DNA from 4 places in the Pseudoalteromonas sp. NZS127_1 genome. Region 2 is predicted to be linked to each of the others. Evidence: predicted binding sites of a transcription regulator. Region 2 holds the regulator's gene; each other region holds the start of a gene.
What was found. Region 2 encodes sigma-54, which starts transcription at its own class of promoters, with help from an activator protein. Its sites were predicted from a motif close to GTTGGCACGNNNNTNGNNT; they were not measured.
Positions count from the first base shown of each region.

Region 1: the regulator sigma-54 is predicted to act here: its motif matches at 2,810-2,828, upstream of I6F50_RS12795 (amidase family protein).
Region 3: the regulator sigma-54 is predicted to act here: its motif matches at 4,732-4,750, upstream of I6F50_RS03830 (flagellar basal body rod protein FlgF).
Region 4: the regulator sigma-54 is predicted to act here: its motif matches at 5,106-5,124, upstream of glnA (glutamate--ammonia ligase).

Region 1 is NZ_JADYXO010000013.1:43,258-51,322, reverse strand. Features, by position in the region: gene I6F50_RS12815 (PepSY domain-containing protein) at 1-305, shown strand, start outside; gene yddG (aromatic amino acid DMT transporter YddG) at 429-1,337, opposite strand; gene I6F50_RS12805 (TetR/AcrR family transcriptional regulator) at 1,518-2,171, shown strand; gene I6F50_RS12800 (putative 4-hydroxy-4-methyl-2-oxoglutarate aldolase) at 2,175-2,657, shown strand; gene I6F50_RS12795 (amidase family protein) at 2,995-4,200, shown strand; gene I6F50_RS12790 (gamma-glutamyltransferase family protein) at 4,197-5,798, shown strand; gene I6F50_RS12785 (sulfite exporter TauE/SafE family protein) at 5,786-6,610, shown strand; gene I6F50_RS12780 (alanine--glyoxylate aminotransferase family protein) at 6,614-7,843, shown strand; gene I6F50_RS12775 (allantoate amidohydrolase) at 7,858-8,065, shown strand, end outside.
Region 2 is NZ_JADYXO010000003.1:336-8,400, forward strand. Features, by position in the region: gene I6F50_RS04335 (protein disulfide oxidoreductase) at 10-561, opposite strand; gene mgtE (magnesium transporter) at 618-1,976, opposite strand; gene I6F50_RS04345 (HPr family phosphocarrier protein) at 2,107-2,379, opposite strand; gene rapZ (RNase adapter RapZ) at 2,422-3,267, opposite strand; gene ptsN (PTS IIA-like nitrogen regulatory protein PtsN) at 3,286-3,738, opposite strand; gene hpf (ribosome hibernation promoting factor) at 3,743-4,030, opposite strand; gene I6F50_RS04365 (RNA polymerase factor sigma-54) at 4,057-5,556, opposite strand; gene lptB (LPS export ABC transporter ATP-binding protein) at 5,626-6,351, opposite strand; gene lptA (lipopolysaccharide transport periplasmic protein LptA) at 6,348-6,893, opposite strand; gene lptC (LPS export ABC transporter periplasmic protein LptC) at 6,883-7,437, opposite strand; gene kdsC (3-deoxy-manno-octulosonate-8-phosphatase KdsC) at 7,434-7,985, opposite strand; gene I6F50_RS04390 (KpsF/GutQ family sugar-phosphate isomerase) at 7,986-8,065, opposite strand, start outside.
Region 3 is NZ_JADYXO010000002.1:155,879-163,943, forward strand. Features, by position in the region: gene flgK (flagellar hook-associated protein FlgK) at 1-151, opposite strand, end outside; gene flgJ (flagellar assembly peptidoglycan hydrolase FlgJ) at 153-1,169, opposite strand; gene I6F50_RS03815 (flagellar basal body P-ring protein FlgI) at 1,336-2,430, opposite strand; gene flgH (flagellar basal body L-ring protein FlgH) at 2,442-3,125, opposite strand; gene flgG (flagellar basal-body rod protein FlgG) at 3,142-3,930, opposite strand; gene I6F50_RS03830 (flagellar basal body rod protein FlgF) at 3,952-4,695, opposite strand; gene flgE (flagellar hook protein FlgE) at 4,853-6,220, opposite strand; gene I6F50_RS03840 (flagellar hook assembly protein FlgD) at 6,280-6,960, opposite strand; gene flgC (flagellar basal body rod protein FlgC) at 6,974-7,405, opposite strand; gene flgB (flagellar basal body rod protein FlgB) at 7,411-7,818, opposite strand; gene I6F50_RS03855 (protein-glutamate O-methyltransferase CheR) at 7,964-8,065, opposite strand, start outside.
Region 4 is NZ_JADYXO010000012.1:91,885-99,949, reverse strand. Features, by position in the region: gene I6F50_RS12390 (cyclic nucleotide-binding domain-containing protein) at 1-426, opposite strand, end outside; gene ntrC (nitrogen regulation protein NR(I)) at 456-1,841, opposite strand; gene glnL (nitrogen regulation protein NR(II)) at 1,856-2,926, opposite strand; gene I6F50_RS12375 (DUF4124 domain-containing protein) at 3,009-3,530, opposite strand; gene glnA (glutamate--ammonia ligase) at 3,644-5,050, opposite strand; gene typA (translational GTPase TypA) at 5,558-7,381, shown strand; gene I6F50_RS12360 (hypothetical protein) at 7,629-8,065, shown strand, end outside.

The DNA.
Region 1 (8,065 bases), on a different contig from region 2:
TGGGTAACGCAAATTACAGCTATCTCTATAGTTACTATTTGGTATTTTTTGCCTTTGTTGCTTATACCTTTTTTAAAGGAACTCACCACGCTAGCTATTGGGGCTTAATGGGTATTACACTTTTATCTGCTGGTATGGGAGTTTCAACACTTATACAGGCTTTATTAGCTGATGATTTTTTAAAATATTATCAAAGCGGTTTTGTTGATATTAGCGCTGCAGTATTTGCATTAATATTTTATTATTGTGCAAAAAAAGTTAGAAATAAATCAGTAAGCTATGCAGTTATACCTGCAAAATTATAAAGAAAAACTTAATGAGGCGTATTGCACGCCTCATTAAAGGTATAAATTTAGATTTAAAATATAAAACCATTAAACCATTAAACCATTAAATATCAGCACCTTAAAAGAGTTAACTAAAGTAGATTAGTTTACTGTGCGTTTAGGCTTTTCTCGCGTTACAAAGTAGCAAATTAGCGAGCCCACTGTTACCAGTACAACCCCTTGCCAAAACGAAGCACTCAGCGTAATAGATAAATACAACGCCGAAATAATACTAGAAAACACCGGTGTAAAGTACGAAAGCGTGCCCAACAGCATTAAGTTACCGCCAATAATAGCTTGATTCCACAGTGCATAACCGCTCCCCACGACTACACCAGCTAATAATAACGTCATGCTTGAGCTGAGTGAAAACGTTAATGGCGCTTCATTACTAAAACCATATTGCGCCCACAAACTAATTGCCGTAACAGTAAAAAATAACGTAATGGCATTTTTACCATTACTCAGCTTTTGCGTTACTACGCAATAAATAGCCCATATAAACGCTGCAGCTAATGCCATTAGGTAAGTAGCAGGATTATCAGCAAAGTTAGTAACAAGCGTATCGAGTGACATTTCTTGATCGCCCGTAATACACCAAGCAACGCCTAAAAAAGCAATAATCATGCTTGGGTAAACCCAGTAACTTACTTTTTTGCGCCCAATAATAATAGAGAGCAATATTGTTAGCGTGGGCCATAAATAATTAATAACCGCCATTTCCATTGCCTGATGACGACTATTTGCCATACCAATAGAAAGCGCCAAACAAATTTCGTACGATACAAATAATAAAGTACCTACTACCAAGTAGCGTTTCGAAAAACCACTAAACTTGGGCACTCCCATAACCAAAATTAAAAATATCGCACTGACAGAATACATAGCCGCAGCACCACCAATGGGGCTAAACAACTCAGAAATATCCCGTAGTAATGCAACTAAGCAACTCCACAGTAATATTGCAGCGACTCCATATAGTGTATATTTATTTTTGCTTATAAAATCCATTTGCCAACCCAAAAGTACTACTCGTAAATTTGAAACTAAACTAACAGTAATTATTTAATTAAACAATTAAAGTTAATAGCTTAAACCTCTCGCCTGTTTTTAACATTCACCTTTTTAGTAATTGACCTTTTGGTCAGTAAAGCTACAATCAATCAATACGTTAAACACGCAAACTCTATAATGACCACACAAATAAAGCCAAATAAAAAAGAAGTTACACGCGAGAAAAACCAAAAACTAATTTTAGATGCCGCCGAGCAATTGTTTTCGCAATTAGGTTACGACGGAGCAAGTATGAGCATGGTTGCTAAAGAAGCGCAGGTGCCAAAAGCTAATATTTTGTATTACTTTAAAAGTAAAGATGGTCTGTACGAGTCTGTGATTGACCGCATAATAGCTAATTGGAACTTAGGGCTTGATAACGTCACAATTAACGACGATCCAGCTACCGTGCTTTATAACTATATTAAAAGCAAAGTAATACTGGCCGTAAATCAGCCAATGCAATCTCGCTTATTTGCCAGTGAAATACTGCGCGGTGCACCCTATTTACAAAACTACTTTAGAACCAATACCCGCCCTTGGGTTAAACAAAAGGTTGATGTACTTCAAGCATGGATGGACGCAGATAAAATGGATAAGGTTGACCCGTACCATTTGCTCTTTACTATTTGGTCTACCACGCAATATTACGCCGACTTTCAGGCTGAGGTTTTACTTGTAATGAACAAATTAGAGTACGACGAAACCGATGTGGCACAAATTACGCAGTCAATTGCCCACATAATTTTAAAAGGTATTGGTCTTAAAATACCTGAGCAAAGTGAGACTTAACCCATGACATCCTTTACTACACCCGATTTATTTGACGATCATCGCGATAACGTACAAGTAGCAGACAGCGGCCTTTACCACTTTGGTAAAAAAACCACGTTTTATGGCAAAGTAGTTACCGTTACCTGCCCAGAAGACAACTCTTTTGCCGCCGATATATTGCATGAAAATGGTGAAGGTAAAGTATTAGTTATAAACGGGTTTGCGAGCAAACGCTTTGCGTTCATAGGCGATATTATGGCTGAGCGTGCCTTAAGTAATGGCTGGGAAGGCGTAATAATAAATGGCTGTTGCCGAGATATTGAAATACTTGCCACGATGAACTTACCTGTAATGGCGCTAGGCTCTACACCGCGTAGTACCTTAAAACGCGGCTTTGGTGATAAAAACCAAGCTGTTACCATGCTTAGCACCACTATTGAACCTAACGATTGGGTTTACGCCGATATTAATGGTTTAATCATCAGTAAAACGCCCCTTATTTAGCACTCAAAACCATATAAATAACAGCCAACTTGGTGCACCTGCGCACCAAATTGGTCTGTTTTAGCTCATTTCAATGCCATTATTTTTACAGCCCACATTTATAAACCTCACACAACCCATCAAAACCTGACCAGTTGGACAGGATTTTAATTTATGGCATTCCTCTTGCTTAGGTTTTAAACAATATAATAAGCTAACCGATTAAAAAGCGGATCAGGCTCTGTAAAATAAAAACAAGATGTTACGCAGTGGGCTGAAAAATAATAAAAATTAATCTGTCTTTTTAATCACCCTAAATCTGGACTGCTTAGTCAGATTTTTTATAACGAGTGGTGATATGAGTACCAAAAATAATAATACGACCGGTATTTTTTGTGACCATGGTCCTAAAGCATGGCAAACACATTACCAAGGCACACTTATTAATAAGCGCCTTGTGGTAAAAGATGTATTTGCTATTAAAGGCGAGCGTAACAGCGCAGGCAACCCACATTGGTTTAAAACAGCTAAACCGGCTCAAAGTACGGCAAGCTCGGTTAATAAGCTCATGACCGCTGGTTGTAACTTTATAGGCTTTACCCACACAGACGAACTGGCTTATAGCTTAGAGGGTAATAATATACATTATGGCGCTGCGCAAAATCCTAAATTAAAAGGGCATGCTTGCGGTGGTTCGAGTATGGGTTCGGCAGCAGCCGTGGCTGCTAACTTAGCCGATATTGGCTTAGGTACCGACACTGGCGGCTCAATTAGAATACCCGCCAGCTATTGTGGTTTATATGGCATAAGGCCAAGCCATAACGTGATTGAAAAAGACGGCCTAATACCGTTGGCTCCCCCTTTTGATACCATAGGTTGGCTTACCCAAAGCGCTGAGCTATTAAGCAGCGTTAGCGATGTATTATTACCACAACAAGCTATTAATAAAGTAAATACGCTGGTTATTTGCGAAGCACTCTTTGAACTCGTTGACCCCTCTTTACAAGCACCACTGGGTAAGCTTTTAGAAAAAACCAAACCTTATTTTAATCATCATATCGATTTTAAGCTCCCCAAAAGCAGCCTGCTAAGTGAGCTTGCCGATACCTTTAGAATATTACAAGGTCGTGCGATTGCTAAAACGCACCGAGACTGGCTAGAACTCCCAGATCAGCTTTCTCATTTTGCGCCAGCAATTGCGGCTCGTTTTAAAATGGCACTGGCTTTAACCAAGCAAGAAGAACAAGAGGCGTTAAAAATACAGCACGAATGGCAAGTAATCGTCGCTAAAAACTTAAACAAGCACAGCTGCTTATTTTTACCCACCACCCCTACAACTGCACCTAAATTAGGCGCCGACACAAGCGCCTTACGTATGCAAATTATTACGCTTTCGGCAATTGCAGGACTTAGTGGCTCAGCGCAAGTGCATTTACCGCTGGCTGATTTAGCAAATGATCATCCTTATGGTTTTTCATTAATGATGACCCACGGTAACGATAAAAGCCTACTTGCTTGCGTTAAGCACCTAGCTGAACACTTTAAACAGGACACACCGGCATGACCACACACAATATTGCATTTACCGCGTCTCATTTTTCGGCAACAGAGGCGGGTATAAATATACTAAAACAAGGCGGTACAGCTACCGAGGCTATGGTAGCGGCTGCCGCTGCGATTAGCGTTGTGTATCCACATATGAACTCAATTGGTGGCGACAGCTTTTGGCTTATCGATAACCCAAACCAAAAAACGCCCACTGCTATTGATGCCTGCGGCCGCGCAGCAACTAATACAACGGCGTATAACCCGCTCACGCAAATACCAGAGCGCGGCGGATTAAGCGCACTAACTCAAGCGGGTACAATTCGCGGTTGGCAAAAGGCGCTTGAACTAGATGAGCACGCAGCACTACCACTGTTAAACATTTTAGCGCCCGCTATTGAGCTTGCTCGCGAGGGTTTTACCGTAACAAAAAGCTTGCAAGCAGGCTGCGAAAAGCTAGCCGCTGCTAACAATACTAATAACGCGTTTAAAAACCTCTACATACCCAATGGCAAGCCCTTACAAGCAGGTCAACATTTTAAAAACCCTAAACTTGCTGCAACGTTTGAATACTTAGCAAAACATGGTTTAAACGCATTTTATGAAGGCGCACTTGCTAACTCATTTGCCGCCGACTTAGCAAAAGCAGGCAGCTCAATCACCGCAGGTGATATTGCAAATACAAAAGCCGAGGTCGTTACTGCGCTAAATGCTAACTTATCAGGTATTGATTGCTACAACTTACCCGCGCCAACACAGGGCGTGCATTCACTACAAATAATTGGTGCCGTAAATAAGTTAAAGCATTTAGCTAAAACCGATGCCGACTGGACGCACTTAATTGTTGAGGCAACTAAACAAAGCTTTACGCATCGCCCTACCCTTTGGGCTGATCCTAATGTGTTAGGGGATGATTATAAAAACGCACTAACCGATGAGCGCTTAAGCGAACTTGCTAACAATATTGATATGAGTAAAGCCAAACAATGGTCATTTAACGCAGAGCCTGGCGATACAGTGTGGATGGCTGCAAAAGATAAAAACGGGCAATTAGTAAGCTTTATTCAAAGTATTTACTGGGAATTTGGCAGCGGAATACTAATGAGCGAAGGCGGCTTTGTGTGGAATAACCGAGGTTTAAGCTTTAGTTTAAACAATGAAGATATTGATGCGAGTAACAATATTAACGCCCTTGCGCCAAATAAAAAGCCGGCTCATACACTTAACCCAGCAATGGCAAAGTTTAGCGATGGTCGTCGACTTGCTTACGGAACAATGGGCGGTGAAGGGCAACCACAAACCCAAGCCGCTGTTTTTGCAGGCTACGCATGGCGAAATAAATCAATAAAACAAGCAATTAGCGACCCTCGTTGGTTACTTGGACGCACATGGGGCGATACAAGTACAAATTTAAAAATTGAAAAGGGGTTAGTTTTTCATATAGAACATGAATTAAATCAACGTGACCACGATTGGGTAAGCGTTGATAATAATAGCGAAATGATGGGGCACGCTGGGGCTATTTTAGATACACCTACAAGCCTTGAAGCTGCAACAGATCCTCGTTCAGATGGACGTGCAACAGTAACTACAGCAGGAACACAATGTCAGAAATAATAAACCAATGGCCAATAGTAGCGGCCTTAATAGCAACCGGTATTTTTGCCGGAATTTTAGCAGGACTTTTTGGTGTAGGCGGCGGTATTGTTATCGTACCTGTGCTGTATTTTTTACTGCAAGGTTTTGGCGTAAGCCCAGAGTCGGCAATGATGATAGCCACCGCCACATCACTTGCAACCATAGTACCTACTTCGCTTTCATCTATTCGCTCGCATCATAGCAAAGGAAATATTGACCTTGCGCTAATAAAATACTGGGCACCGTTTATATTAGTTATGGCGGTAGTCGGTAGTATTATTGCTCATTCCGTTCGCGGTAACGCATTAGTGCTCATGTTTGCCTGCATTGCCATTTTGGTAAGCCTTAATATGTTATTTAGAGCCGGCGCACCCGCGCTTGTAAAACAACTGCCAGGTAAATTTGGTCAAGGCGTTATGGCAAGTATTGTAGGTGGTTTGTCGGTAATGATTGGCATAGGCGGCGGTACTATTGGCGTACCTATGCTAAACGCATTTAATGTACGCGCCCATGTTGCAGTAGGAACTGCGGCCGTTTTTGGTTTATTGATTGCGCTACCAGGTGTTATTACCTTATTAAGTATTGGCACAACGCCAACCGATGCTCCCCTAGGTACGTGGGGGTTAGTTAACCTCCCTGCCTTTTTTCTTATTATTCCGCTGACTATTTTATTTGCGCCTATTGGCGTAAAAATTGGTAGCAAGCTGGATCAAAAACAACTAAAACGCGCTTTTGCCGTTGTCTTAATGATAACCGGCATTCGCATGCTCATTCAGACTCTGGGAGCCTAAAATATGTTTAATAACACGCAAGTTCAAACCTTAAACCCACCACAGCGTTTATTAATGGGACCAGGCCCTATTAATGCAGATCCTCGTGTTTTACGTGCTATGTCGGCGCAGCTTATAGGTCAATACGACCCAGTAATGACCGATTTTATGAACGAAACCATGGCACGTTACCGCGAAATTTTTAAAACTAAAAACGAATGGACCATGCTAATAGATGGCACATCGCGCGCAGGTATTGAAGCCGTATTATGCTCAATTTTACGCCCAGGCGATAAAGTACTAGTGCCAATTATGGGGCGCTTTGGCCACCTACTTGCTGAAATAGCAGAACGCGTTGGCGCAAAGGTGCACACAATAGAAGTACCGTGGGGCGAAGTGTTTACGCCAGAACAGATCGAAAAAGCCATTGTTGATGTAAAACCCCATGTGCTTGCTATGGTACAGGGCGATACATCCACCACCATGAACCAACCTCTTGAGCATATTGGCGATATTTGCCAAAAGCACGATGTACTATTTTATTGCGATGCCACCGCATCTATTGTGGGTAACGAACTTCCTGCCGATGAGTGGAAACTCGATGCACTTTCTGTTGGCCTACAAAAGTGTTTAGGCGGTCCTTCTGGATCAGCGCCATTAACACTAAGCGACAAATGCGCCGAGTGGATCCAAAAACGTAAAAAGGTAGAAGCAGGCATTCGCACTGCCGATCATACCGATGGCACAGAACCCTTTGTGCGCTCTAACTATTTTGATTTAGGTATGATCATGAATTACTGGGGGGAAGAGCGCCTAAATCATCATACCGAAGCCACCAGCATGCTGTACTGCGCCTCAGAATGCGCCCGCATAGTCATTGAAGAAGGCGTGGATAACTGCGTAGCGCGCCACAAATTACATGGCGATGCCATGCTAACCGGCATTCAAGCACTGGGCTTAAATGTATTTGGCGATTTAACGCATAAAATGAACAACGTACTGGGTGTTTATATACCCGAGGGCATTAATGCCGATCACGTACGCGGGCAAATGCTAACCGATTTTGGAATAGAAATTGGCACCTCGTTTGGACCACTTCATGGCAAAATTTGGCGTATTGGCACTATGGGCTACAACGCCCGAAAAGATACCGTACTACAAACACTTGCCAGCCTAGACGCTTGCTTGCATGCCAACGGTTACAAAGGTCCTAAAGGCGAAGCCGCCATTGCCGCCCTCACTCACTATAAATAAAAAAAGGATTTAGCATGACGATTGTAAGCCCCCTTTTAAAGCCTTTATTAAACAAAGAACTTGCTGATGAATACGCAACACGCGCTTTATCTCGCTGTAAAACTCTCAGCGCACTATCGCAAATGCAAGGTGGTATTCACCGCGTGTACTTATCAAAAGAGCACAAAGAGTGTAACGCCGTTACTGCATCATGGATGGTTGAGGCAGGCATGCAATCGTGGC
Region 2 (8,065 bases):
AGTTTTTTCTTAAAACGTTGATGATAACCACAAACGTAATTTTAGTGACCATAACGGCTGAATGCCTGTTAGCCCTTGCGTCATTTTATTATCTTTTAAGATTATATAAGATGGCGTGACTTGCCCTTGCCAATCGGCAAATATCTCACCGTGTTGATCGTTGACAGTGGTAAAACTGTAGCCATGATCATTTAGATACTCATGTAGTTTTTGATCCGAGCCTGATTTTATTGCGATACTCACGACAGGGTAGTTATTCTCGTTTGCGAGTTCGTTTATGGCAGGGGAGGTAATACTACAAATAGGGCACCAAGTTCCCCAAAAATAGACAAGTGTTGGTTTATCTTGGCTCATTGCTGACAAATCAATGTTTTGCCCTTTATAATCTATTAATTGTAATTGAGGATTTGCTGGCATAACAGGTTGTCGCCACCAATTGACAGCGTTATAAATTACGAAAAATATGAAACCATATATCAACACACTTTTTAATATTGATAGGCCTTTTTGTTTTGGCGTTTTTTTAGGTGTGTCTTTTTTATTTTTGGTACCCGTTGTCATAGTTGCAGCTTTACCCTAAGTGTTTTTTACTTTAGTTATTTGCAAAAGTTTCTAACTTAAACCAGCAACCAAGTAGCAGTACCTAAAAAGGCGAATATACCCACAATATCTGTCACCGTGGTTAGCACCACACTCCCTGCAAGTGCTGGGTCTATATTCATTCTTTTAAGAATAATAGGGATACTCGCACCAGCAACACCTGCCACCACTAAGTTCATAAACATAGCGAAGGCGAGTACGCCACCAAGCATAAAGTCCCACTGCCATAGGGCAATAACACCTGCTATTAACAACGACCACAAAACACCGTTTAACGCGCCAATAGCAAGCTCTTTCATCATCAAGAAACGTTGGTTTGTTTGATTTATATGACCTACCGCAATACCACGAATAACAAGCGTTAATGATTGGCTACCTGCAACACCGCCCATAGAAGGGACAATACCGTTAAGTACAGCTAAAATAGGTAAAACATCTAAAGTGCCTTCAAAAAAGCTAGCTACAAAAGCAGCTGCAAGTGCAGTTAGTAAGTTGACACCTAACCAAACTGAGCGTTTTTTAGAGCTTTTTAGTACTGGCGCAAAGGTATCTTCTTCATCATCAAGGCCGGCTAAGCCCAATAAACTATGCTCAGCATCTTCGCGGATTACGTCAACGATGTCATCGATAGTGACACGGCCAAGGAGCTGATCGTTATCATCGACTACGGGGGCCGATATCCAATTATGACGTTCAAATAATTGCGCGACTTCACTTTCATCCATTGAGATTGGAATGGATTCACAATCTTCATCCATTAAATCGCGAACAATCTTTTCTGGCGGGTTAGTTAATAATGTACTCAGCGATAAAGCGCCTATAAAGCAGTTATGCTTATCAACAACGTACAAGTCATCGGTACCTTCTGGTAACTCGCCACGTAGCCTAATATACCTAAGTACAACATCAAGCGTAACGTCAGGGCGAATGGTCACCGTATCGGTGTTCATTAGCGCGCCAGCAGAACGCTCTTGATACGAAAGTGCTTGTGTTGCACGTTCACGGTCTTGAATGTCCATCGCGCTAACAACGTCTTTATAAACGGTGTCCGGCAGACTACGTAATACTTCACCTAAGTCATCGTGGCCCATATCTTCTGTTGCGGCTGCAATGTGCTTAGGTTCCATTTGGGCAATAATGCCTAAACGAACATCTTCTGATAGTTCTTCAAGAACATCGCCTTGCACATCAGGATCAACCAACTGCCAAAGGAGTCGGCGAATTTTATGCGGTGATGATTCTAATAATAATGCGGTATCACAAGGAGCTGTTTTTGCGAGCATGCGCCTAACTTGAACAAATTGACCACTATTGAGTGACTTAGTCACCTGTTTTAGTTGCTGTAGTGGGTAATCTTGTTCAAAAGCTTCAGGCATTGGCGTCCTTTATAAATTTTTATATTATTTTATGGGGAGAGGTGAGTTAACTGGCGTCACTAACCGTATTTATTTTATATATCTGTTTTAGTTGGGGCATTAGTAATGCGAGCATTATTTTTATAACTGTTTATTCTTGTTCATTAAAACGTTGTGCTATTAATTCTCCAACAGCATGTAAAGCTTGCTCAGAATCGGGGCCTTTGCATACAACTTTTACTTCTTTGCCTTGGCTACTTTCAAGTAACATTAGTGCAAGTACGCTATCGCCTGCGGCTTCTTTGTCATCTTGAAATAATGTAATTGTCGCATCAAACTGCACTGCCAATTGGGCAAGCACGGTGGCTGCTCTGGCGTGCAATCCTAATTTGTTTTTTATTAAAAAAGTGTCTTCACAATGCATAACTTACTCTACTTAAGCTGAACAGGTGATTATTCAGCTATATTATTTTTCTTGTTCGCGATGGCGAATTTTCACATTGGGATGTGTCATTGCAAAACTTTCACCGATAGTTTGCGCTAAATATACAGAGCGGTGTTGCCCGCCTGTACACCCAATGGCAATGGTTAAATAACTGCGGTTATTTCGCTCTAAGTGCGGTAACCACGTTTGTACAAATGTTTGAATTTGCCATGTGAATTTTTGCACTATGCTGTGATTGGCCAAATAATCTTTAACAGGTTGATCTAACCCATTTAAAGGTTTTAATTCAGGTTCCCAATGTGGATTGGGTAAAAAGCGTGCATCAAATACGTAATCTGCTTCTTTTGGTATACCGTATTTAAAACCAAACGATTCAAACGTGACAATCAGTTGCTTATCTTTTTTACCTAAAATCTTTTCACGAATAGATTCAGCAAGTTGATGAACGCTTAAATCAGTTGTATCTATCATAAAGTCGGCGCGGGTGATTAATACATCAAGTAATTCTTTTTCTTTTTTGATGGCTAAATCAAGAGGCAACGAGTCAATTGATAGTGGGTGTAATCTACGAGTTTCAGAAAAACGTTTGATCAATGTTTGATCGTCGCTATCTAAATAAAATAACGTAGGTTTTGCAAAGCCAGGCAAGTATTCAAGAATATCGTTAAATTCATCTTGTTGTTTAGGGATGTTACGCACATCAATGCTAACAGCAATTTTATCATAGCTATCAGACACACTGCGAACTAATGAAGGAAGCAAGTTAACTGGAATATTATCTACGCAATAATAACCTAAATCTTCTACAACGCGTAAAGCAACCGACTTTCCAGAACCAGAACGGCCGCTTATGATAATTAACTCCATTTAACACCCTTTATAAAACTATGATTGATTGACAATAACTTGGTAAAGCTCAGTATCTGATTTTGCACTGCGTAACTGTTTACAAAAATCTTTGTTGTTTAGTTTATCAGCAATGGTTGCTAGAGTCTTTAAGTGCTGCTGGTTATCGCCATCTGGTACGATGAGTGCGACGAAAATATCAACAGGGCGATTATCGATCGCATCAAAATTTATTGGAGTTTCGCTAACGAGTACTAAAGCCAAAGGCTCTTCTGCACCGCTCATTCTTCCATGAGGAATGGCAATGCCACGCCCTATACCTGTACTACCCAATTTTTCTCTGCTCATTAAAGCATTAAGAATATCTTGTTGCGGTAAATACGGAAGTTTGTCGTGAGCAAGTTCGCTAATGAACTCTAAAATTCTTTTTTTGCTATTAAAAAGGACCGCAGCTTTGCTGCAGTCCTGGCATATAAGTGAGCTTAATTTCATCATATTAGTGTCGAGCAAGCTTCTCTTTGTGTTTAATTACTTGTCGATCGAGCTTGTCGATCAACGAGTCAATGGCGGCATACATATCTTGATGTTCTGTAGAGGCAAATAGCTCAGCACCGCTTACGTGTATGGTGGCTTCTGCTTTTTGATTTAATTTTTCTACATCGAGAATGACATGAACATTATTAATATGATCAGAGTGTCTTTCTAGCTTCGCAAATTTGGTATTAATATAGTCTCTTAGTGAATCGGTTAATTCTACGTGACGACCAGTTAAGTTTAGTTGCATAAGCATTACCCTCTTTTTTTTGCGTCTTAAATCAAACTTTTACGCTGATTTGACGGTGGAATAGCCAGAGATTCGCGGTATTTTGCGATTGTACGTCTCGCTACTTTAATTCCTTGCTCAGCCAATATATCCGCTATTTTGCTATCACTCAATGGTTTTGCTGAGTTTTCTGCTGCGATTAATTTTCGGATAAGCGCACGGATTGCTGTAGATGAACATTCACCACCGTTTTCGGTGCTTACATGGCTTGAGAAAAAATATTTAAGCTCAAATATACCACGGGGTGTGTGCATATACTTTTGGGTTGTTACGCGCGAAATTGTTGATTCGTGCATTTCTACCATTTCAGCAACATCATTTAAAACCATTGGTTTCATGGCTTCAGGACCGTGTTCAAAAAAGCCTTGTTGTTGCTTAACAATACAATTTGTCACTTTTAATAGCGTGTCGTTTCTACTTTCTAAGCTTTTAATAAACCATTTAGCTTCTTGTAAATGCGAGCGAATAAACTGGCTGTCACCACTGGATTTTACAGTGCGAGACATTGCCGCGTATTGGCTATTAACACGAATTTTAGGCATGCTGTCTGGGTTTAACTCAACAACCCAGCGGCCTTTAATTTTTTTAACTGACACATCAGGAATAACATACTCAGATTCTTCTCTTACAATAGTATCTGCAGGTTTAGGGCTAAGAGTATGTATTAATGTCATTACTTCCTTAAGCTCTTCTTCTTTGAGCTTAGTTTTCTTCATTAATGTACGATAGTCACGAGCAGCTAATAAATCAATATGCTCGGTTAAAATCATTTTTGTTTCATTAATGTAAGGTGTTTCTTTATCAAACTGGTTAAGCTGAATACACAAACACTCTTGTAAACTACGTGCAGCAATACCAACAGGATCAAACAGTTGGATGCGTTTTAATACAGCTTCAATTTCATCAAGTTCGACTTCGTTATCATCTTCGTTTTCTTGATTAAAGCTTTCTAAAATCTCTTCGCAGCTTAGTGTTAAAATACCTGAATCATCGACGGCTTCTACAATAGCAATAGCAATAGCTTCGTCTGTAGGGCTAAATGGCGTTAGTTGTAACTGCCACATTAAATACTCATGGAGCGTTTCAGTAGAGGCGCCTTGGTATATTGATTCGTCTTCAGGCATCGGACCCGATGATGCTGCTGGGGCGGCACTCATGTACTCATCCCAACTAACATCCATAGCCATGTCGTCACTTAGCGTGTCTTTTGCAAGTGCTTCACCACTATCTTGTTCGTATTCGCTTGGAGCATCATCGGCAGATGCGCTAACAGTTATGTCATCTGTATCTGCTTTTTGCTCGTTTTTACCTGCAGCGTCTTCTGAATAGTCTGCTTCTTCAACCTCTAATAGCGGGTTGCTGTCGAGAGCTTCTTGTATTTCTTGCTGGAGATCCAATGTACTGAGTTGCAACAAACGAATAGCTTGTTGCAGCTGTGGAGTCATTGTAAGTTGCTGGCCCATGCGCAGCTGTAGTGATTGCCTCATGTATCTCTAACAATCCTTTTATGTTGTTATAATTAATACTAGCAGATGCTTAAAGACATGGCGTAAATGTTACAGCCTAAATTGCTCGCCTAAGTAAACATCGCGTACTGTTTTATCATTTAATACGTGTTCTGGAGTACCTGATGCAATCAGCTCCCCATGAGAAACAATGTAGGCTTTTTCACAAACATCAAGGGTTTCTCTTACGTTATGATCGGTAATTAATACACCAATCCCACGATTTTTAAGATGTTCTATTATTTTCTTTATGTCTAATACCGAAATCGGGTCAACACCTGCAAATGGTTCATCCAGTAATATAAATTTAGGATCTGCTGCCAGCGCACGTGCTATTTCAACACGACGACGTTCGCCACCCGACAATGCCATACCTTGGCTATCACGAATGTGTTGTATGCTAAATTCATCTAATAATTTATCGAGAGTGTCTTCTCTAGCTTGTTTATTTAACTCTTTGCGCGTTTCTAAAATGGCCATTAAGTTTTGATAAACAGTCAGCTTTCTGAATATTGAAGACTCTTGCGGTAAGTAGCCAATGCCTAATCTAGCACGACTATGCATAGGTAAAAGAGTAATATCGTTATCGTCTATCGATATTTTACCTTTGTCGCTAGGTACAAGTCCTACTATCATATAAAACGTGGTAGTTTTACCTGCGCCGTTAGGGCCAAGTAAGCCAACAATACTGCCAGCTTTGACTTCAAGGCCGACGTTTTTTACAACTTCACGGCCTTTATAGCTCTTTGCTAATAGCTCTGCTTTTAATGTGCTCATGGTTGACCTTTGTCGCTTTTTTTACTTTTTTTAGTCTCGATTGGTACTAAAATTGTGTGAACGCGGTCAGTTGAGTTTTCATCTTTTTCGGCACTGATTAGCTGCTGCTCTATATCGTAGGTAATGCTTTTAGCATTTATTTTTTGTCCCGCTTGCGATACTTGTGCATTACCAACAAGCGTTAAAAAACGCTTAGATACATCATAACGTACTTCGTCAGCACTGGCGCTCATAGTCGTGCCATCTGATTGCTTTTCTTCAAAGTGCGCAGGGCTACCTGTAGCAATTAATAATTGTTTATTATCGCCAAGTTCATCGCGTTTATGTACTTCTAAGCGGTCGGCTGTGATACGGCGGTTACCGTGAATAATTTCAACGTTTTTCTCAAAAATCCCGACATTAGCTTTTAATTGACCTTCTTGCTTATCGGCGCTTATTGAAATTTGATTTGCAGCCGGTTGCGTGTTTTGCTCTGCAGCACTACTATTAAACGCTAGTATAAGTGTAGGAATAATAAGTGATTTTAATATTTTATTGGTCATAATATATGGTTCGCGTATGGTTAATTAGTTTTATCACTTCGGTTTTTAAGTCGGCTTCTAGGCCTTTACCAGTGATTTTTAAATTGGGTCCAGTGATGATAACGGGTTGCTCCGAACGCATTGTTAATAGCTTTATATCTACCTGAATATTATCAGCATTGATTTTGTCTATCATGGCGTTATCGGTTAAGTTTTTGGCAACCACATTGCCTTCTAAAATTAATTGTTTGTCTTCGTATAATGTTGCTTCGTCTGCATTTATTTGCCACGTTTGCTTTTCGTTATATAAAGTAAAAATAGGTTTTTCAAAAAACGTAAAACCTAATTGTTGATATAGCTCCATTTTAGCCGCAGTGACTTTGTGGCTAATTTTACCTTGTTCGTCATAGGCTGTTTGTTTGAGTTCTATGGCTATGTAATCAGGCTTGGCAATAACTTCAGGCTCAGTCTGAGGCACAATATTTGTTTGTGTAAAATAAGGGTACCAAAGCCAAACCATACAGCTAATGAATAAAACGCTTAATATTATGCGCGCTGCATTCATGAACTAGTGCCTTGTGTAGTCAATGCTTTACCATTTTCAAGCATAAGTAAGTCGGTGAGCTCTCTTACTGCACCAAAGCCGCCAGGCATTTGCGTTACATAGTGTGATAAACGTTTAATAAGTGGATGGGCATCATTTACTGCAACAGCAAAGCCGACTAATTCCATAACGGGCATGTCAGGACCATCATCACCGATATAAGCAATTTGTTCATCGCTAAGGTTGAGTTTGTCTTTTAGCTCTTGATAGGCAATGAGCTTATTTTCTTGGCCTTGATAAATATGCTGTACGGTTAAGCTGCTCATACGTTGTTGCACTATTTGTGAATGACGACCAGTAATTACAGCCACTTCAAAGCCACTGTTTATAAGCGCTTTAATGCCAAAACCATCTTTTGTATTAAATGCTTTTAGCTCTTCACCTTGATTACCAAGGTAAATACGGCCATCAGAAAATACACCATCAATATCGCATATAAGTAGTTTTACTTTTTTAGCGCGTGCTTTTGCATCATCGCTCAGCGGTTGATAGAGTTCTTCAAATTGCATTTATAATACTCCTGCTTTTAATAGGTCTTGCATGTTTAATGCGCCAATAGGTTGGTTTTTCTCATTGACGACGATTAAGC
Region 3 (8,065 bases), on a different contig from region 2:
CTACTTGGTTATCAACCATAGTGGTAAATTCAGTACGCTCACGTACGTAGCCTACGGTATTTACATTGGCGATATTTTTACTTGTCGTTTGCAATAGCTCCGAGCTTGCTCTAACCCCAGAACTGGCAATGTTTAATAAATTAAACGACATGTTACTCTACTCCTTGGCGGATCACGTTTGCCGCAATGTCTTTTAGCTGACTGCTATTGAGTACTTTTTTTATTTTGCTGGCATAATTTGGATCGGTTGCATAACCTGCTTTTTGTAATGAATCTAAAAAGTCGTTTGGTTTTGCTGTATTTTGTAATGCTTCTTTGTAGCGTGGGTTTTGCGTTAAAAAATCAACGAAGTCGTTCACGCTATCTTTAATTGAATCGTAGGCTCTAAAGCTGGCTTGTTTTTTAACGGGTGTGCCTTGTTCAAACTCAAGCGTTACTTTGCTTGCTTTATCGCCTTCCCAGCTTTTATCTGACTTAATATTAAATAAGTTATTTGAGCTGCCACCGTCACTTTTATTAATAATGTGTTTACCCCAACCGGTTTCAAGTGCCGCTTGAGCAACCATTACCGCTGGGTTTAAACCTATTTTTTGCGCTGCAGTTTTAGCGTGTTCCCACACTGAACTTACAAACTCTTCTGCATTTTTAAATGTTGGGCTATCGGTTTTAGACTCTGTAGTATCGACTTTAGGCTCAGCAATATCGGCTTTAGTACTCTTAACGATAAGATCGGGTTGCTTATTTTTTTGCTCATGAGGAAGAGCGGATCCGACTTGCGTATCGCTAAAAATATCGTTGGTTGTTCTAAGCACAGAGCCTGGCATAAAGTTTTTAGACTCAGGCGATAACTGCTGAACAATTAAATCGGCAAGGCCTAACGAGCCATTTGATGAAAGCTCTGTTGAAAGTTGCTGATCGTGCATTTCTTCAAAAAACTTTACGCCACTTGAATTAAATGGACTGTCTTTGTCTTCAAATGCTTCGTTAGCTTTGCGCATTCCTTTGAGCAACATTTGCGTAAAAATGGCTTCAAATTGTGCGGCCGCTTTTTTGAGCGCAGCTTTAGAGGCATCAGTTGATGCATCGCCACTCGTTAAGGCTTCTTTACGAAGTGAATCTAAGTTGCCTAAATCAAAAAAGTTTTGTTTATCGAGGTGATTAGTTTCCATCGGCTTTTTGACACAAAATGAATAATGCAGTTAAAAATGCAAAAATTGAGCCACTACCGATAAAACAAGGAAGATAAAAATAATAAACTTAAGTTGCTGTAAATAAAAAGCCCTAGCTTCAAAAATATAGGGCTTAAGTAATACGTTATTTATTGACTTGGGTTATTTATATAACAACTAACTGTCCGTTAATTGCGCCGGCTTCTTTTAGTGCTTCTAAAATAGCCATTAAGTCACCAGGCGCTGCGCCTACTTCGTTAATTGCGCGAACTAAATCGTCAAGGCTTACACCTGGATTAAATACAAAGGCGCGCGAGTCGTCTTGGTTTACATCAATAATACTTTGCTGTGTGACAACTGTATCACCGTTTGCTAGCGGGTTTGGTTGTGACACATTTTGTTGCTCTGCAATTGTTACTGTTAAGCCACCGTGAGTTATAGCCGCAGGCTGAAGCTTAACGTTTTTGCCAATAACAATTGTACCGGTGCGCGAGTTAACTATAATTTTAGCGGCCATGTCAGCTGGTTTAAATTCTAAGTTTTCGAGTGTCGATAAGTACGATACACGCTGGGATGCATCGCGTGGTGCAATAACACGGATAGAAACAGAATCAATTGCTTGTGCGCTATTTGGGCCAACTAAGTCATTAATTGTTTTTTCTAGGCGTTTTGCCGTTGTAAAGTCTGGACGGTTTAGGTTGAAGGTAATGTAATCGCCTTGCATAAATGGGCTTTCTACAGTGCGTTCAACTGTTGCGCCATTTGGTATACGACCAACTGTAGGGGTATTAATTACAACCTTACTACCATCAAGGCCTTGTGCGCCTAAGCCACCAACAATTAAGCTTCCTTGTGCAATTGCATACACGTTACCGTCTACACCCTTTAAAAAAGTTTGTAGTAAAGTACCGCCACGTAAACTGCCTGCACTACCAATAGAAGAAACCGTAATATCTATTGTTTGCCCGGGCTTTCTAAATGCGGGTAATTCTGCATGCACAGCAACAGCGGCAACATTTTTAATTTTAGGACTTTGAGTTGAAGGCAGCGTAATACCAAAGCTGTTCAACATGCCTCTAAAACTTTGTTGTGTATATGAGTTTTGCTCACCAGTGCCCGGTAAACCAACCACTAAGCCATAACCAACTAATTGGTTAGAGCGCACGCCCTCAACCATAGACACATCTTTTATGCGCTCAGCACTGGCAGTAAACTGCCAACCCAATAACGCAACTAAACATAAAGCTTTAAGGCTATTCATGTTGTTACCCTCTAAAATGGAAACAGCGAACTGCTAAAGAAACGTGTAAGCCAACCAGGACTTTGCGCTTCTTGCGTTTGCCCTTTACCTGAGTATTGAATACGTGCATTAGCAATACGATTTGATTCAACCGTATTATCGGCGCTTACGTCTTGAGGGCGTACTAGCCCTTCTAAACGAATAAACTCTTCACCGGTATTAAGCGTTAGCCATTTTTCGCCGCGTATAACTAAGTTACCATTAGGTAAAACGCGCATTACATTAACCGAAATATCACCCACTAAGCTGTTTGACTGGTTTGATTTTGAATCGCCCGTAAACGACGAATCGCTACCAATACCAAACTGAATACTATCGCCACCTATATTTACAGGTAGACCACCTAAGCCAATCACTGGGTCTAAGCTTGCGTCGGTTTCTTTGTCTGTTTCTGTTTTAGCGGCTTTTGTTGCTTGAGTAGACTCTTGCAATTTAACCGTAATTATATCGCCAGTACGTAGCGCTTTTTTATCAGAATATAAGTCGTTTGATGTATGAGTATTAAACAATGAACCTGTGGCTACCAGCGGCTCTAAAATAGGCTCGGGGTACATAGGTGCGTAGTAAGGGTCGTCCTGCACTACTTCACTATTTTGCGTAGACATACAGCCACTTAAAAATAACGTGCCCGCTGTAAATAAAATAATATTACGCATAATTCCCCCTACTCTATTAAAGCTGTTGATTGATATAACTCATCATTTCGTCAACGGCCGAAATTACTTTTGAGTTCATTTCGTAAATACGCTGAGTTTCTATTAGATTTACGAGCTCTTCAGTTACATTTACGTTTGAAGTTTCGAGTGAGCCTTGAATAATGCTACCTAACCCTTCAACACCAGGGTTACCTTGTACCGGCGCACCACTTACAGCTGTTTCGGTATAAAGATTTTGACCGATTGGCTCAAGACCCGACGGATTAATAAAATCACTAATAGTCAGCTGACCAATGACCACGTTATCGGCTTGGCCTGCAACACGTACAGATACTTCGCCGTCTTGCGAAACCGTAATTGATTGCGCGTCATCTGGTACATTCATTTCTGGCTGAATCACATAACCTGCGCCCGATGTAACAATTCGTCCATCGCCATCGGTAGTAAACTGGCCGTTGCGCGAGTAAGCAATATTGCCATCTGGTTGCAGTACTTCAAAAAAACCTTCGCCAGAAATCATCCAATCTAGTGAGTTTTCGGTGGTCAACATGTTGCCTTGCGTAAACTCTTTTTGGTTAGCTACAACTTTTGCACCCGCACCTAACATTAGGCCCGATGGCATTTCGGTATCTTGCGATGAACGACCGCCCGGCTGATTAATATTTTGATAAAGTAAATCTTCAAATATAGCGCGACTTTTTTTGTAACCTACGGTACTCGCATTCGCTAAGTTATTTGAAATAACCGATATATCGGTTTGTTGGGCGTCTAGCCCCGTTTTACTGATCCACAATGCTGGATTCATAATCGTGTCCTCACTTTAAAGTTAAACAATGCGTAACAGCTGATCTTGACGCTCGTCAATTTCTTCAGCTGTTTTCATTAATTTCACTTGTAATTCAAATTGGCGCTGGTGGCTTATCATGTCGACCATTTCGTGAACTGGGTTCACATTCGACATTTCAAGCGAACCACTTAAAACTTTTACATTGGCAGAGGTATCTACTGTTACATTTGCTTTTGGTCTAAATAAACCATCGTTACCTTTTTCGAGCTGTGAGCTATTTGCTTCTACCACTCTAAGCGTGTCTATTTCTTCTAAAAAGTTAGCGGGGGCGCCTTGTGGTCGAACTTGAATAGCGCCATCTTGGCTAAACCCTATTTTTTCGACTGGGACGGGTAAAATAACAGGTCCCCCTTCGCCAATAACTTGACGACCGTGGCTGGTTACGAGCATGCCTTGAGCTGTAACGTTTAACGTACCCACTTTGGTGTAAGCTTCATTACCGGAGGCATCTTGCACAGCAAGCCATGCGTTATCGCTCATTGCGATATCTAAGTCTCGCCCGGTTTGAACAATGCCACCCGATACCATGTTTGAACCCGGACGCTCTTGCATTGAAAATACACGTGTAGGCAAACCTTCGCCAAACGCTTGCATAGAACGCGCCTGCGCAAAGTCAGCTTTAAAACCCGTTGTATTTGCATTTGCCAAATTATTGGCTTTTAAAGCAAGCCCTTGTAGGCTTTGCTTAGCGCCAGAGGCCGCAATGTAGACCATTTTGTCCATAGTATCGACTCACATAAAAAATCTCTGAACTTACAAATGCAAAATAGATGCCAGATTAAATTTGACGCAACATTGAGAGGTATTTAGAAGGGCTTGCAAAGAGGACTTATAAAAAAGGCTGCAAAAATGCAGCCTCATATATTTAATAGGGTTTAGCTTATCGAATCTGCAAAATACTTTGCTGAATAGTTGAGTTAACTTCAAGCGCACGTGAGTTTGCTTGGTAATTACGCTGTGCAGTAATTAAGTCTACAAGCTCATTAGTAAGGTTAGTATTTGATTGCTCAAGTGCTGATGAGTTAATTCCACCAAACGTACCCGAACCAGCTTCACCCGCTACAGGTTCACCTGAATCAATACTTTGCTTCCAGCTTGTATCACCCACTTGTGATAACCCTTGTGAATTTGGAAAACGTACCATAGCCACTTGGCCTAGGAATGTTGAGTCACCATTACTGTAAGAAGCGACAATTTTACCGTCTGTTCCTATATCAATTCCGGCTAAACGACCAACCGTTGAGCCATCTTGATCGAGTGCTTTTACTTCAAAACCACTTGAATACTGAGTTGGGATACGTCCTGCCGTGTTATTTTCATCGCGCCAGTTAAGCTCAATACCAGTACCTGGGAAAGTTGCACCATTGTCTAGTAATGTTGATAAACCAGCACCAGAACCCGCTGGTAGTAGTATTTCATCAAAAGTAGTTGTATTTGTATTTGCCACACCACCTGTTGTTGATGGTAAACCACTTGAGTTAAAACCAAGGGTGGTAAGTGGTGTATAAGGCGCGGTTTGTTCTCCACCAGTTGTGCCATCAACTACTTTGCCATCGAGTGTTGCGTATACTTCCCAACTGTTATCTGTACCACCTGCTGCGGCATCATCTTCTTTAGCAAAAAAGTATTGTAAAATATGTGGTTCACCTAGTGAATCATATACCGTTGTTGACGTAGATGAGTTATAAGTACCACTAGAAGCAGGGTCAAAATCTAGACCTGTTGGATCCGCCGTTGCATCTAAGTTAAACGACAAAAATACATTTTCTGTTGCGCGAGGTGAACCAGACGAATCAGGGATTTGAATTGGATCAGTTGTGCTCAAACTTACCGACGTTGTATCACCTGTAGATGAATCAACTGGGAATGCTTGTAAAAAGTTACCTTTTGCGTCAACCATAAAGTTATCTTGGTTAAGCTTAAATGCACCTGCACGTGTATATGTTAAATCTTGCGAAGATAAATCGTCGGTCATCGCAAAATAACCTTCACCAGTGATTGCTAAATCAAGTGAGTTATTTGTAAATTGCAGTGAGCCTTGATGAAACTGCTGCGCAACCATGGTTGTTTGCACACCGTCACCATTTTTAGTCTTACCAGAGCTAAATACTGATGAAGCGTAAACATCGGCAAACTCAGCGCGTGACTCTTTAAAACCTGTGGTATTAACGTTTGCAATATTATTTGCCGTTACGTCTAAATCTTTTTGCGCGGCAGCAAGGCCGGTTAATGCAATATTGAAGCTCATAATTCACCTCTAACCTGTTAGTCTGTGGCCTGCTAGCAGGCGAAAAATACTAAAATTTATTACGCGATTTCTGCTACATCTGTCAGCCTAACCGCACCTTCTTTAGTGTTAATAATAATGCCACTTGAGCCATTAATATTAACGCTTTCAATGTTCTTGAATGTAGCAATGGGCAAGCTTGAAAATTCGCCGTCAGTACTTCCTTCGGCGGTTACTGAGTATTCACCTTCAGGTAAACGCTCACCGGCTTCATTTTTGCCATCCCACGCAAAACGTACTGCACCTGCTGATTGAGAACCCATATCAATAGTTCTCACTAGCTGACCTGATGCATCTGTCACTTTAATTTTTAAGTTATCAACGGCTTCTTCTGCCACTGCCGAGCCTCTGGCATCACCAGTTTCATTTAAATCTAAGGTGTTTGACTCAAGTAAAGCTTGCTTGCCAACAAGTGTTGATGCTTGCAAAGCTGAATTTGATGTCATAGATGACGCTAAGCTATCAAAATTTGAATTTAAATCGCTAATGCCTTGCGCCATTGTGAAACTAGTCATTTGCGCAATCATTTGATCGTTATCCGCAGGGTTACTGGGATCTTGAAACGATAATTGCTGAGTTAACAAAGAGAAAAAGTCTTCTTGTGTTAACGCATCACTCTCATTATCACTGGTCGCTACTTGCGATTCTTGCCAGCGTATAGAGTCTAAATAGGATGAAGATGTACTAATATCGTTACTCATAACCTACCCTCGGTTACCGCTGCCCTAGCAACAGTGTTTTACTTAGCATTTGCTTTGCTGCATCAGCAACTTGCACGTTTGTTTGGTAAGAACGAGAGGCAGAAATCATATTTGCCATCTCCTCTACAACATTGACGTTGGGTTTATAGATATAGCCATTTTCATCCGCACTTGGATGGTTTGGGTTATATTCAATTTGTAATGGTGCATTACTTTCAACAATGCCCAAAACCTTAACACCAACTGCGGAGCCCTGTTGGTTACTTACTGATGCTGAAGCCTTTGTTAGCTCAGCCGCAAATACAGGTTGGCGCGCTCGGTACGTTTTGTCTTGAGATGAACTAATGGTATTAGCATTAGAAATATTACTAGCTGTAGTATTTAAGCGAACGTTTTGTGCGCTCATACCCGAACCTGCAATATCGAAAACATTATATAAACTCATAATTTTTATCCTTGACTACCGAGAGCTTTATTCAGGCCTTTAAATTTACCGCTTAAAAATTGCAAGCTGGCCTGATACTCCATAGCATTCTGTGTATACAAGTTTCGTTCCACTTGTATATCAACCGAGTTACCATCACCTGTATCTGATTGATTTGGCAAACGAAATGATTCTGAACTGCCCATACTATGAGTACCTCCACCAATGTGTTTATCATTAGTTCTTACCATAGTATTGCCGCTTTGCTGGGTTGACCTTGCCGCTTTTAATGCAGAGGCAAAATCAATATCTTTTGCTTTATAGCCAGGCGTATCAGCGTTAGCTATATTAGTTGCAATTAATTCAGCTCGCTGTGAACGGATCAACATGGCTTGCGGATGCACACCTAATGCTTTATCAAAACTGATAGCCATAACCTTCTCCAAAAAATTGACTTACCCATGAATAAAGCAAAAAATAAGCCATTAATATTAGGAAGTGTTATATTTTTATAAGACTATGTATCTAAATAGAAAAACGACGCTTGGTGCGTCGTTTTAGGGAAATGAATTAACTTAGTTATTTCTTTTGGTAAATGATACCGGGGTTGCATCTAACCATATCAAATTCAGTACTTAGACCAGTTAGGGACTCTGACGCTCCTAAAAATAAGTACCCTTT
Region 4 (8,065 bases), on a different contig from region 2:
TGCAATACGCAGACTCATACCTTCTATAATTCGGTCTTTAATTTTTTCACGGATAACGTTAGGTAAACGAGTGAGTGCTTCAGGGGTAATGGCAAGGACTATACTGTCGGTTTTAGCGCGTGCGCTAGTGCTACGCTCTCGGTTATTTATAAAAGCGCCTTCACCTATAAATTCACCAGGTACTATCGTTCCAAGTTCTAGCAAATGATTATGTTTAAATACTAACAACGCACCGCTAAGTACAATATATAAGCGCTTGTCGTTATCGTATTGCTTAAATAAAAACTGATGCTGGCTTACTAAATATAACAGGCCGAACGACTCCAATAAGACTTGGCGCTCGCTGAGCGTAAATTCTTTAAAAAAGTGCAGCCTGTTTATAATTTCCATTTGTTTGAATAATGGAATATGTTCGATTAGCTTCATCAATAACCAAATGTGTTAAAAACGTTTAATTAGCTAATATTGCGCTCTTTTAATTTTCGGGTCAACGTGTTGCGTCCCCAACCAATTTTTATAGCGGCATCTTGCTTATGGCCAGAGCAATTAGCGAGAGCTGTTTTTATTAAGCGGGTTTCTAGCTGAGCTTGAATGTCAGGCCAAATATTTTCTTTACCTTGTTTAAGTTCTTGATTAAGCCATTGCTGAAACGCATCTAACCAATCACCTTCTTCTTGAGCTGGTGTGGCATCAAGAATTTCAGGCGGTAAGTCTTGCTCGCTCACAAGCTCACCCGGTGCCATAACTGTCAGCCAGCGACATGTGTTTTCTAATTGGCGCACATTGCCTGGCCAATTAAATAAACGTAACTGCTCAGTTGCTTTAGGGCTCAGTACTTTGCTTTCTACCTGCAGCTCTTTAGCGCTTTTATGTAAAAAGTGTTGCGACAAGCTTTCTATATCTTCAGTACGTTCTCGAAGAGCAGGTAAACGTAGGCGCACAACATTAAGACGATGAAATAAATCATCCCTAAATTTGCCCTGCTTAACTAAATCTTCAAGGTTTTGATGCGTAGCCGCAATAATACGTACGTCTACTTTTATACTTTGATGACCACCAACGCGATAAAATTCACCATCGGCGAGTACGCGCAATAAACGTGTTTGCACATCAAGTGGCATATCACCAATTTCATCTAAAAACAGTGTGCCACCATTGGCTTGCTCAAAACGGCCTTTACGTACGCTGTCAGCACCGGTAAATGCGCCTTTTTCGTGGCCAAATAACTCTGACTCAACAAGCTCTTTTGGAATGGCTGCCATGTTAAGTGCAATAAATTGATTTTCTTTACGTGGGCTATGATTGTGCAGCGCACTGGCGACAAGTTCTTTACCTGTTCCAGATTCGCCATTTATTAATACGCTCATGCTAGAGGCCGATAGCTTACCTATCGCTCTAAATACTTCTTGCATGGCGGGTGCTTCACCAATTATATGCGCACTTTTTGGTGGAGCTTGCTTACGCTTAGTTTTTTTAGTGGAATTTGCTCTGCATGCGCTTTCGACTAGTGCTACCGCTTCGTTTAAATCAAACGGCTTAGCTAGGTATTCAAAAGCACCTTTTTGAAATGCATTAACGGCAGAGTCTAAATCTGAATGCGCGGTCATTATAATAACGGGCAATCCAGGGTTTTGCTCTGCAATAAGTTCAAGCAACGCCATACCATCCATACCTGGCATTCGTACGTCCGAAACTAAAACAGTAGGTTGGCTAAACTTCAATGCGCTTAATACATCTTGCGCGTTAGAAAAGCTTTCTGCGTTAAACCCTGCACGGGTTAGTGCTTTTTCGAGTACAAATCGAATAGAAGCATCATCATCTACAAGCCAAACTGTTTTCATGCAAACTCCAAACATTAATCTGCAAAGGGCAGATAGATATTAAATTCAGTATGTCCAGGCCAGCTATCACATTCTATATAGCCATCATGTTGATCAATCAGTGTTTGCGCTATTGAAAGGCCCAACCCAGAGCCACCTTCTTTATTGGTGATCATAGGGTAGAACAGTGTTTCGCGTACACTGGGATCAATACCTGGTCCGTTATCAGATATTTGGATCAACAAGGCTTTTTTAGGTGCTTTACCCGGGCGACGATGCTGATGATTTATGCGGGTTTTTATTGTTATTTCACCGCCATCTATAAGCGCCTGTTGGGCATTTCGAACAATGTTTAATACCACTTGCTGAATTTTGCCTTGATCAATGTATACATCAGGAATACTCGGGTCGTAATCTTTAACTAAGCTAATGTTAGAACAATTATCTAACGTACTTAGCCTTGCAACTGATTCAAGTGATTGATGTATATTGCCATACGATTTTTGAGGAAGTTGATTGGGCCCCAAAAGCCTATCTACTAGCTCGCGTAATCGGTCGGCTTGCTCAATGATGAGCTCAGCACATTGATCTCTTTCTTGTTGATCAACCTCATACTGCAATAACTGCGCCGCTCCGCGAATTCCACCTAAAGGATTTTTAATTTCGTGAGCTAACCCTCTAATTAGGTTTCGGGCAGCTTGATATTGATGCATTTGATTAGACGCTTGGTCGTGCTTAATTTCGTCATCGGTTTGGCGCCACTCAAATAAAATATAAAGCGAGCCATTAAACTTAATTTGTCGTGTACTTACGGCTACTTTTGCATGGCGAGAATCGCTAAAAACCACGTCAGCTCTATGCTGCTGGCAATCTACGCCTTCAACTAGTGAGTATTGTTCTATACGCTGTAAATCGATTGAATGGTAGTTAAAAAGGCTATCAAACGGTTGATCTAATAGGCGCTTATTACCAAGGCCAAGCAGCTCGCTGGTACTGGTATTGGCATATACAACGGTGAAGTTTTTATCAAGTAACATGATAGCGGTTGTTTGATTTTGCCAAATGGCATCGAGTAGCTCAGGGCTAAAGTTTTTATTATTAATCATAGCTGCACCATTTTAGTGCGTGGATGTTTGCAAGCAAGTTATATGGTTAAATACACTGCTGCACGTTTAGTAATGACCCAATTTAGTTACCTAGGTTTAGCCCTTTTCGGTGCATAAAAAATATGCAGGGTTCGCTTGTAGCAATAACTTGGTTTTTACTATTAAAAAGCTTTAATTGTAGTGTGTGCTGACCACGTTCTACATCTCTAATTGCAAAGGTTGAGCTGTCACTGGCTGGGCCGTGTGCTTTACCATCAATAAAAAGTTGTATAGTAAAACCAGTTTCAAAGCGTGGTTTTATTCGGCTAGTTACATAAACAGTGCCGGTATTTTCACGAATAGTCTGGTTATGATCAGGTGAGGAAATAGCAATACTAAAGGCCGCTTGTTGAGGCTGAGGTTGCTCGTCAAAAATGTCAGTATTTGTTGCAGGCATATTAAGATCTTGGCTGGTGAGCTTTACCTCTTGGGCCCCTTTATGAGGGGTGTCTGAGAACACTAATACGCCATTTTTATCTTTCCAAGCGTATATTTTTGTTTCACCGGAATAACCATAATTACTTAATCCTAAAGTAATTAATAGTAATAAAATCTTGTTATTCACTCTGCAGCCCTGCATTTTTATCGGTAACTTAACTTTAGTGGAGATTGACTAATTTTACCATTAAAAAAGCCCGCAAAGCGGGCTTGAGAACACACATATTTTTTACAGCTTAATTAACAGCTGTAGTACATTTCAAACTCAACTGGGTGAGTTGTCATGTTAAGCTTTTCAACTTCTTGAGACTTAAGTGAGATGTAAGCATCGATTAAGTCATCAGTGAAAACGCCACCTTGAGTTAAGAATTCACGGTCTGCGCTAAGTGCAGATAGTGCTTCGTCAAGTGATGCTGCAACAGTTGGAATTTCTGCTGCTTCTTCAGCTGGTAAGTCGTATAAATCTTTATCCATAGCATCGCCAGGATGGATCTTGTTTTTGATACCATCAAGGCCAGCCATAAGCATTGCTGAGAAAGCAAGGTATGGGTTAGCAGTTGGATCCGGGAAGCGTACTTCAATACGACGACCTTTTTCAGATGGAACCACTGGGATACGGATTGATGCAGAACGGTTACGTGCAGAGTATGCAAGCATAACTGGTGCTTCAAAACCTGGTACTAAACGTTTGTACGAGTTAGTAGAGGCATTTGCGAAAGCGTTAATTGCTTTAGCATGCTTGATGATGCCGCCAATGTAGTAAAGTGCATCTTCAGAAAGACCGCCGTACTTATCGCCAGCAAAAAGGTTAACACCGTCTTTAGCTAAAGACTGGTGACAATGCATACCAGAACCGTTATCACCAACAACTGGCTTAGGCATAAACGTTGCTGTTTTACCGTATAAGTGAGCCATGTTATGGATAACATATTTCATTTCTTGAATTTCATCCGCTTTTAATACCATTGTATTAAAGCGAGTAGCGATTTCGTTTTGACCTGCTGTTGCTACTTCGTGGTGATGTGCTTCTACTACTTGGCCCATTTCTTCTAGAACTAGACACGTAGCTGAACGCCAATCTTGGAAGTCATCAACTGGAGCAACTGGGAAGTAACCGCCTTTAACACCTGGACGGTGACCAGTGTTGCCATCTGCATATTCTTTATCTGAGTTCCAAGCAGCTTGCTTAGAATCAATTTTGTACATAGAACCAGACATATCTGATTTGTATTTAACATCGTCAAATACGAAAAATTCTGGCTCAGGGCCAAATAAAACAGTGTCTGCAATGCCTGTAGAACGCATGTAATCTTCAGCACGCTTAGCAACAGAACGCGGGTCGCGCTCATAGCCTTGTAGTGTAGAAGGCTCTACTACGTCACAACGTAAAATTAATGTCGCTTCTTCAGTGAAAGGGTCTAGTTTGATTGACTCAGGAACTGGCATTAATACCATGTCTGATTCGTTTATGCCTTTCCAGCCTGCAATTGAAGAACCGTCGAACATTTTACCGTCTTCGAAAAAATCTTCATCAACTTGGTGATGAGGAATCGATACATGTTGCTCTTTACCCTTAGTGTCAGTAAAGCGTAAATCAATGAACTTGACGTCATTTTCTTTAATAAAATCTAAAACCGATTGTGACATGTGTCCTCCAACTATTGGGTTTTGTTATTGCTGCATAATTGCTTTGGTATTTACTAAGCTGATTTTGTGCCATTATTGTAACTGGCTGTTTATAAATTAAAAAAATATCATTGCATCAAAATGGAATATACAAACGCACCATGTTGGTGCGTAAGTATTCCATTTTAGTGCAAAATTTACAGAGCGTAATTTGTTGTTAATTTAATCAGCTGAAATTAGCATAACCTAAATGCAAAAGAGTAACAAAAAGATCGGAAAAATAGCCAAAAAGACTGTTTTTCAAAAAAATATTGAAATTTAATTCATATAATTGTCATATATAAAACAGATACTTAGTAAAAGTATTGAGAAAGTTTTAAAATATGTATTGGATAAACTTTCATCCATGTCATTAATGAGGGATAATATGCGCCCTTTTAAATCCTATGCTGGGACATCTCGCGAAAGCGTGGATGAGTGCGTAGATCTTGCAGGATCATTGAGAATTTAATTTCTCTGAGTAAATATATGAGCATCGAAAAGTTAAGAAATATAGCGATTATCGCGCACGTTGACCACGGTAAAACAACTCTGGTTGACAAACTACTTGAGCAATCAGGTACATTAGAAACACGCGGCGGTAACGAAGAGCGCGTGATGGACTCAAACGACATTGAGAAAGAACGTGGTATTACCATTTTGGCTAAAAACACAGCCATCTCTTGGAACGACTACCATATCAATATCGTAGATACTCCGGGACACGCCGATTTCGGTGGTGAAGTTGAACGCGTACTTTCGATGGCTGACTCAGTATTATTACTTGTTGATGCTCAAGAAGGTCCAATGCCACAAACGCGTTTCGTTACGCAAAAGGCATTCGCGCAAGGCTTAAAGCCAATCGTAGTTATCAATAAAATTGATAAGCCAGGTTCACGTCCTGATTGGGTTATGGATCAAATCTTTGATTTATTCGACAACCTTGGCGCAACTGACGAACAGTTAGATTTTAAAGTAATCTACGCTTCAGCTATCAACGGCTGGGCAACACTAGATTTAGACGAGCCATCAGACAACATGGAACCTATGTTCAAGATGATCGTTGACGAAGTATCACCACCGGATGCAGATCCTGAAGGTGACTTCCAAATGCAAATTTCTCAACTAGATTACAACTCTTATGTTGGTGTAGTTGGTATTGGTCGTATTAAACGTGGTTCTGTTGCTCCTAACCAACAAGTTACTATTATCAGTGCTGATGGCACTACACGTAATGGTAAAATTGGCGCAGTACAAAGCTACCTAGGTCTTGAACGTATCGAAACTGATAGAGCTTACGCTGGTAACATCGTAACTGTAACAGGTATTGGTGAGCTTAAGATTTCTGATACAGTTTGTTTCCCAGGAAACGTTGAAGCATTACCACCTCTAAGTGTTGATGAGCCAACTGTAACAATGACATTCTCTGTAAATAACTCACCTTTCTGTGGTAAAGAAGGTAAGTTTGTAACGTCACGTAATATCCGTGAGCGTTTAGACAAAGAATTAGTACACAACGTAGCACTTCGCGTTGAAGATACTGGTAGCCCAGATAGCTTCCGTGTTTCTGGTCGTGGTGAATTACACCTAGGTATCTTAATCGAGAACATGCGTCGTGAAGGTTACGAGCTTTCAGTTTCTCGTCCAGAAGTTATCTTACGTACTGTAGATGGCGTTCTAGAAGAACCGTTTGAAACAGTAACTATTGACTGTCAAGACGAGCATCAGGGTTCTGTTATGGAACAAGTTGGCCTACGTAAAGGTGAACTTACTAACATGACTCCAGATGGCAAAGGCCGTATGCGTTTAGATTTCATGATCCCTAGCCGTGGTTTAATTGGTTTCCAAACTGATTTCATGACGCTTACTTCGGGTTCTGGTCTTATGTACCATACGTTCGATCATTACGGTCCTCACAAAGGTGGCGACATCGGTGTTCGTAAGAACGGCGTAATGATTGCAAACGCAACGGGTAAAGCACTTACTAACGCATTATTCAACTTACAAGAACGCGGCCGTTTATTCATCGGTCACGGTGTTGAAGTATACGAAGGTATGGTTATCGGTATTCATAACCGTGATAACGACCTTACAGTTAACGCCCTTAAAGGCAAGCAGTTAACTAACGTACGTGCATCTGGTACTGATGAAGCGCAAACGCTTTCTCCACACCTTAACTACTCACTTGAGCAAGCGCTTGAGTTCATCGATGATGACGAGCTAGTTGAAGTAACTCCACTAAACATTCGTATCCGTAAGCGTTACCTTACAGAAAACGAACGTAAACGTGCAGGTCGTGGACCTAAAGCATAATCTATTAATTTAGAATTGTGATTTTAAAAGCCGCTGTATTGCAAAATACAGCGGCTTTTTTGTGTTTGGTGAGTCTCCAAATACCAAAGTTAAGAGTTCCACTACTGGCGAGCAATCTCTAAGGCTATAGCATTGGTAAATTTATAATAGTAAAATTAATTTTTAGATATAGATGATAATATTGCTAGTAAAAGTAGGATACTTCAAAGCTAGAAAACTATATTCAGTTTGCTATGGGAGAGAGCGAATGGAAACGATTGAGGAAAAAGTTACTCGATTCAGAACATATAATAGGACCATGATTGCAGCTGCTTTTTCAAAACCAAATCGCCGGCATCAAGGTATTCCAGCTAAGCTATTATTATGCTCAGTCTTTGATTCTCTCTCGATTGCTGCTTTTCCAAATGAAAATAAAGTAGGTCATCGATATCGAAAAACAATATCAGAGCACTCTGGTTGGGAGCATAATAATAGAGTTAGCTTATTACAGCTCTGTAGTGTGTTAGAAAGTCACCCTCAATTACCAAGTTCATTTTTAACCCTTAATTCTTGGGCTAAATTAGAGAAAAAGAAAAGATTTTCTAATTCAAATAGCCTGCTATCAATTAGCAAAGGGTTAGAGTTAGATCCAACTTTTGAGGAACTTTTAGATAAATGGCCGAAACAAAAAAATAAGCCCCCAGA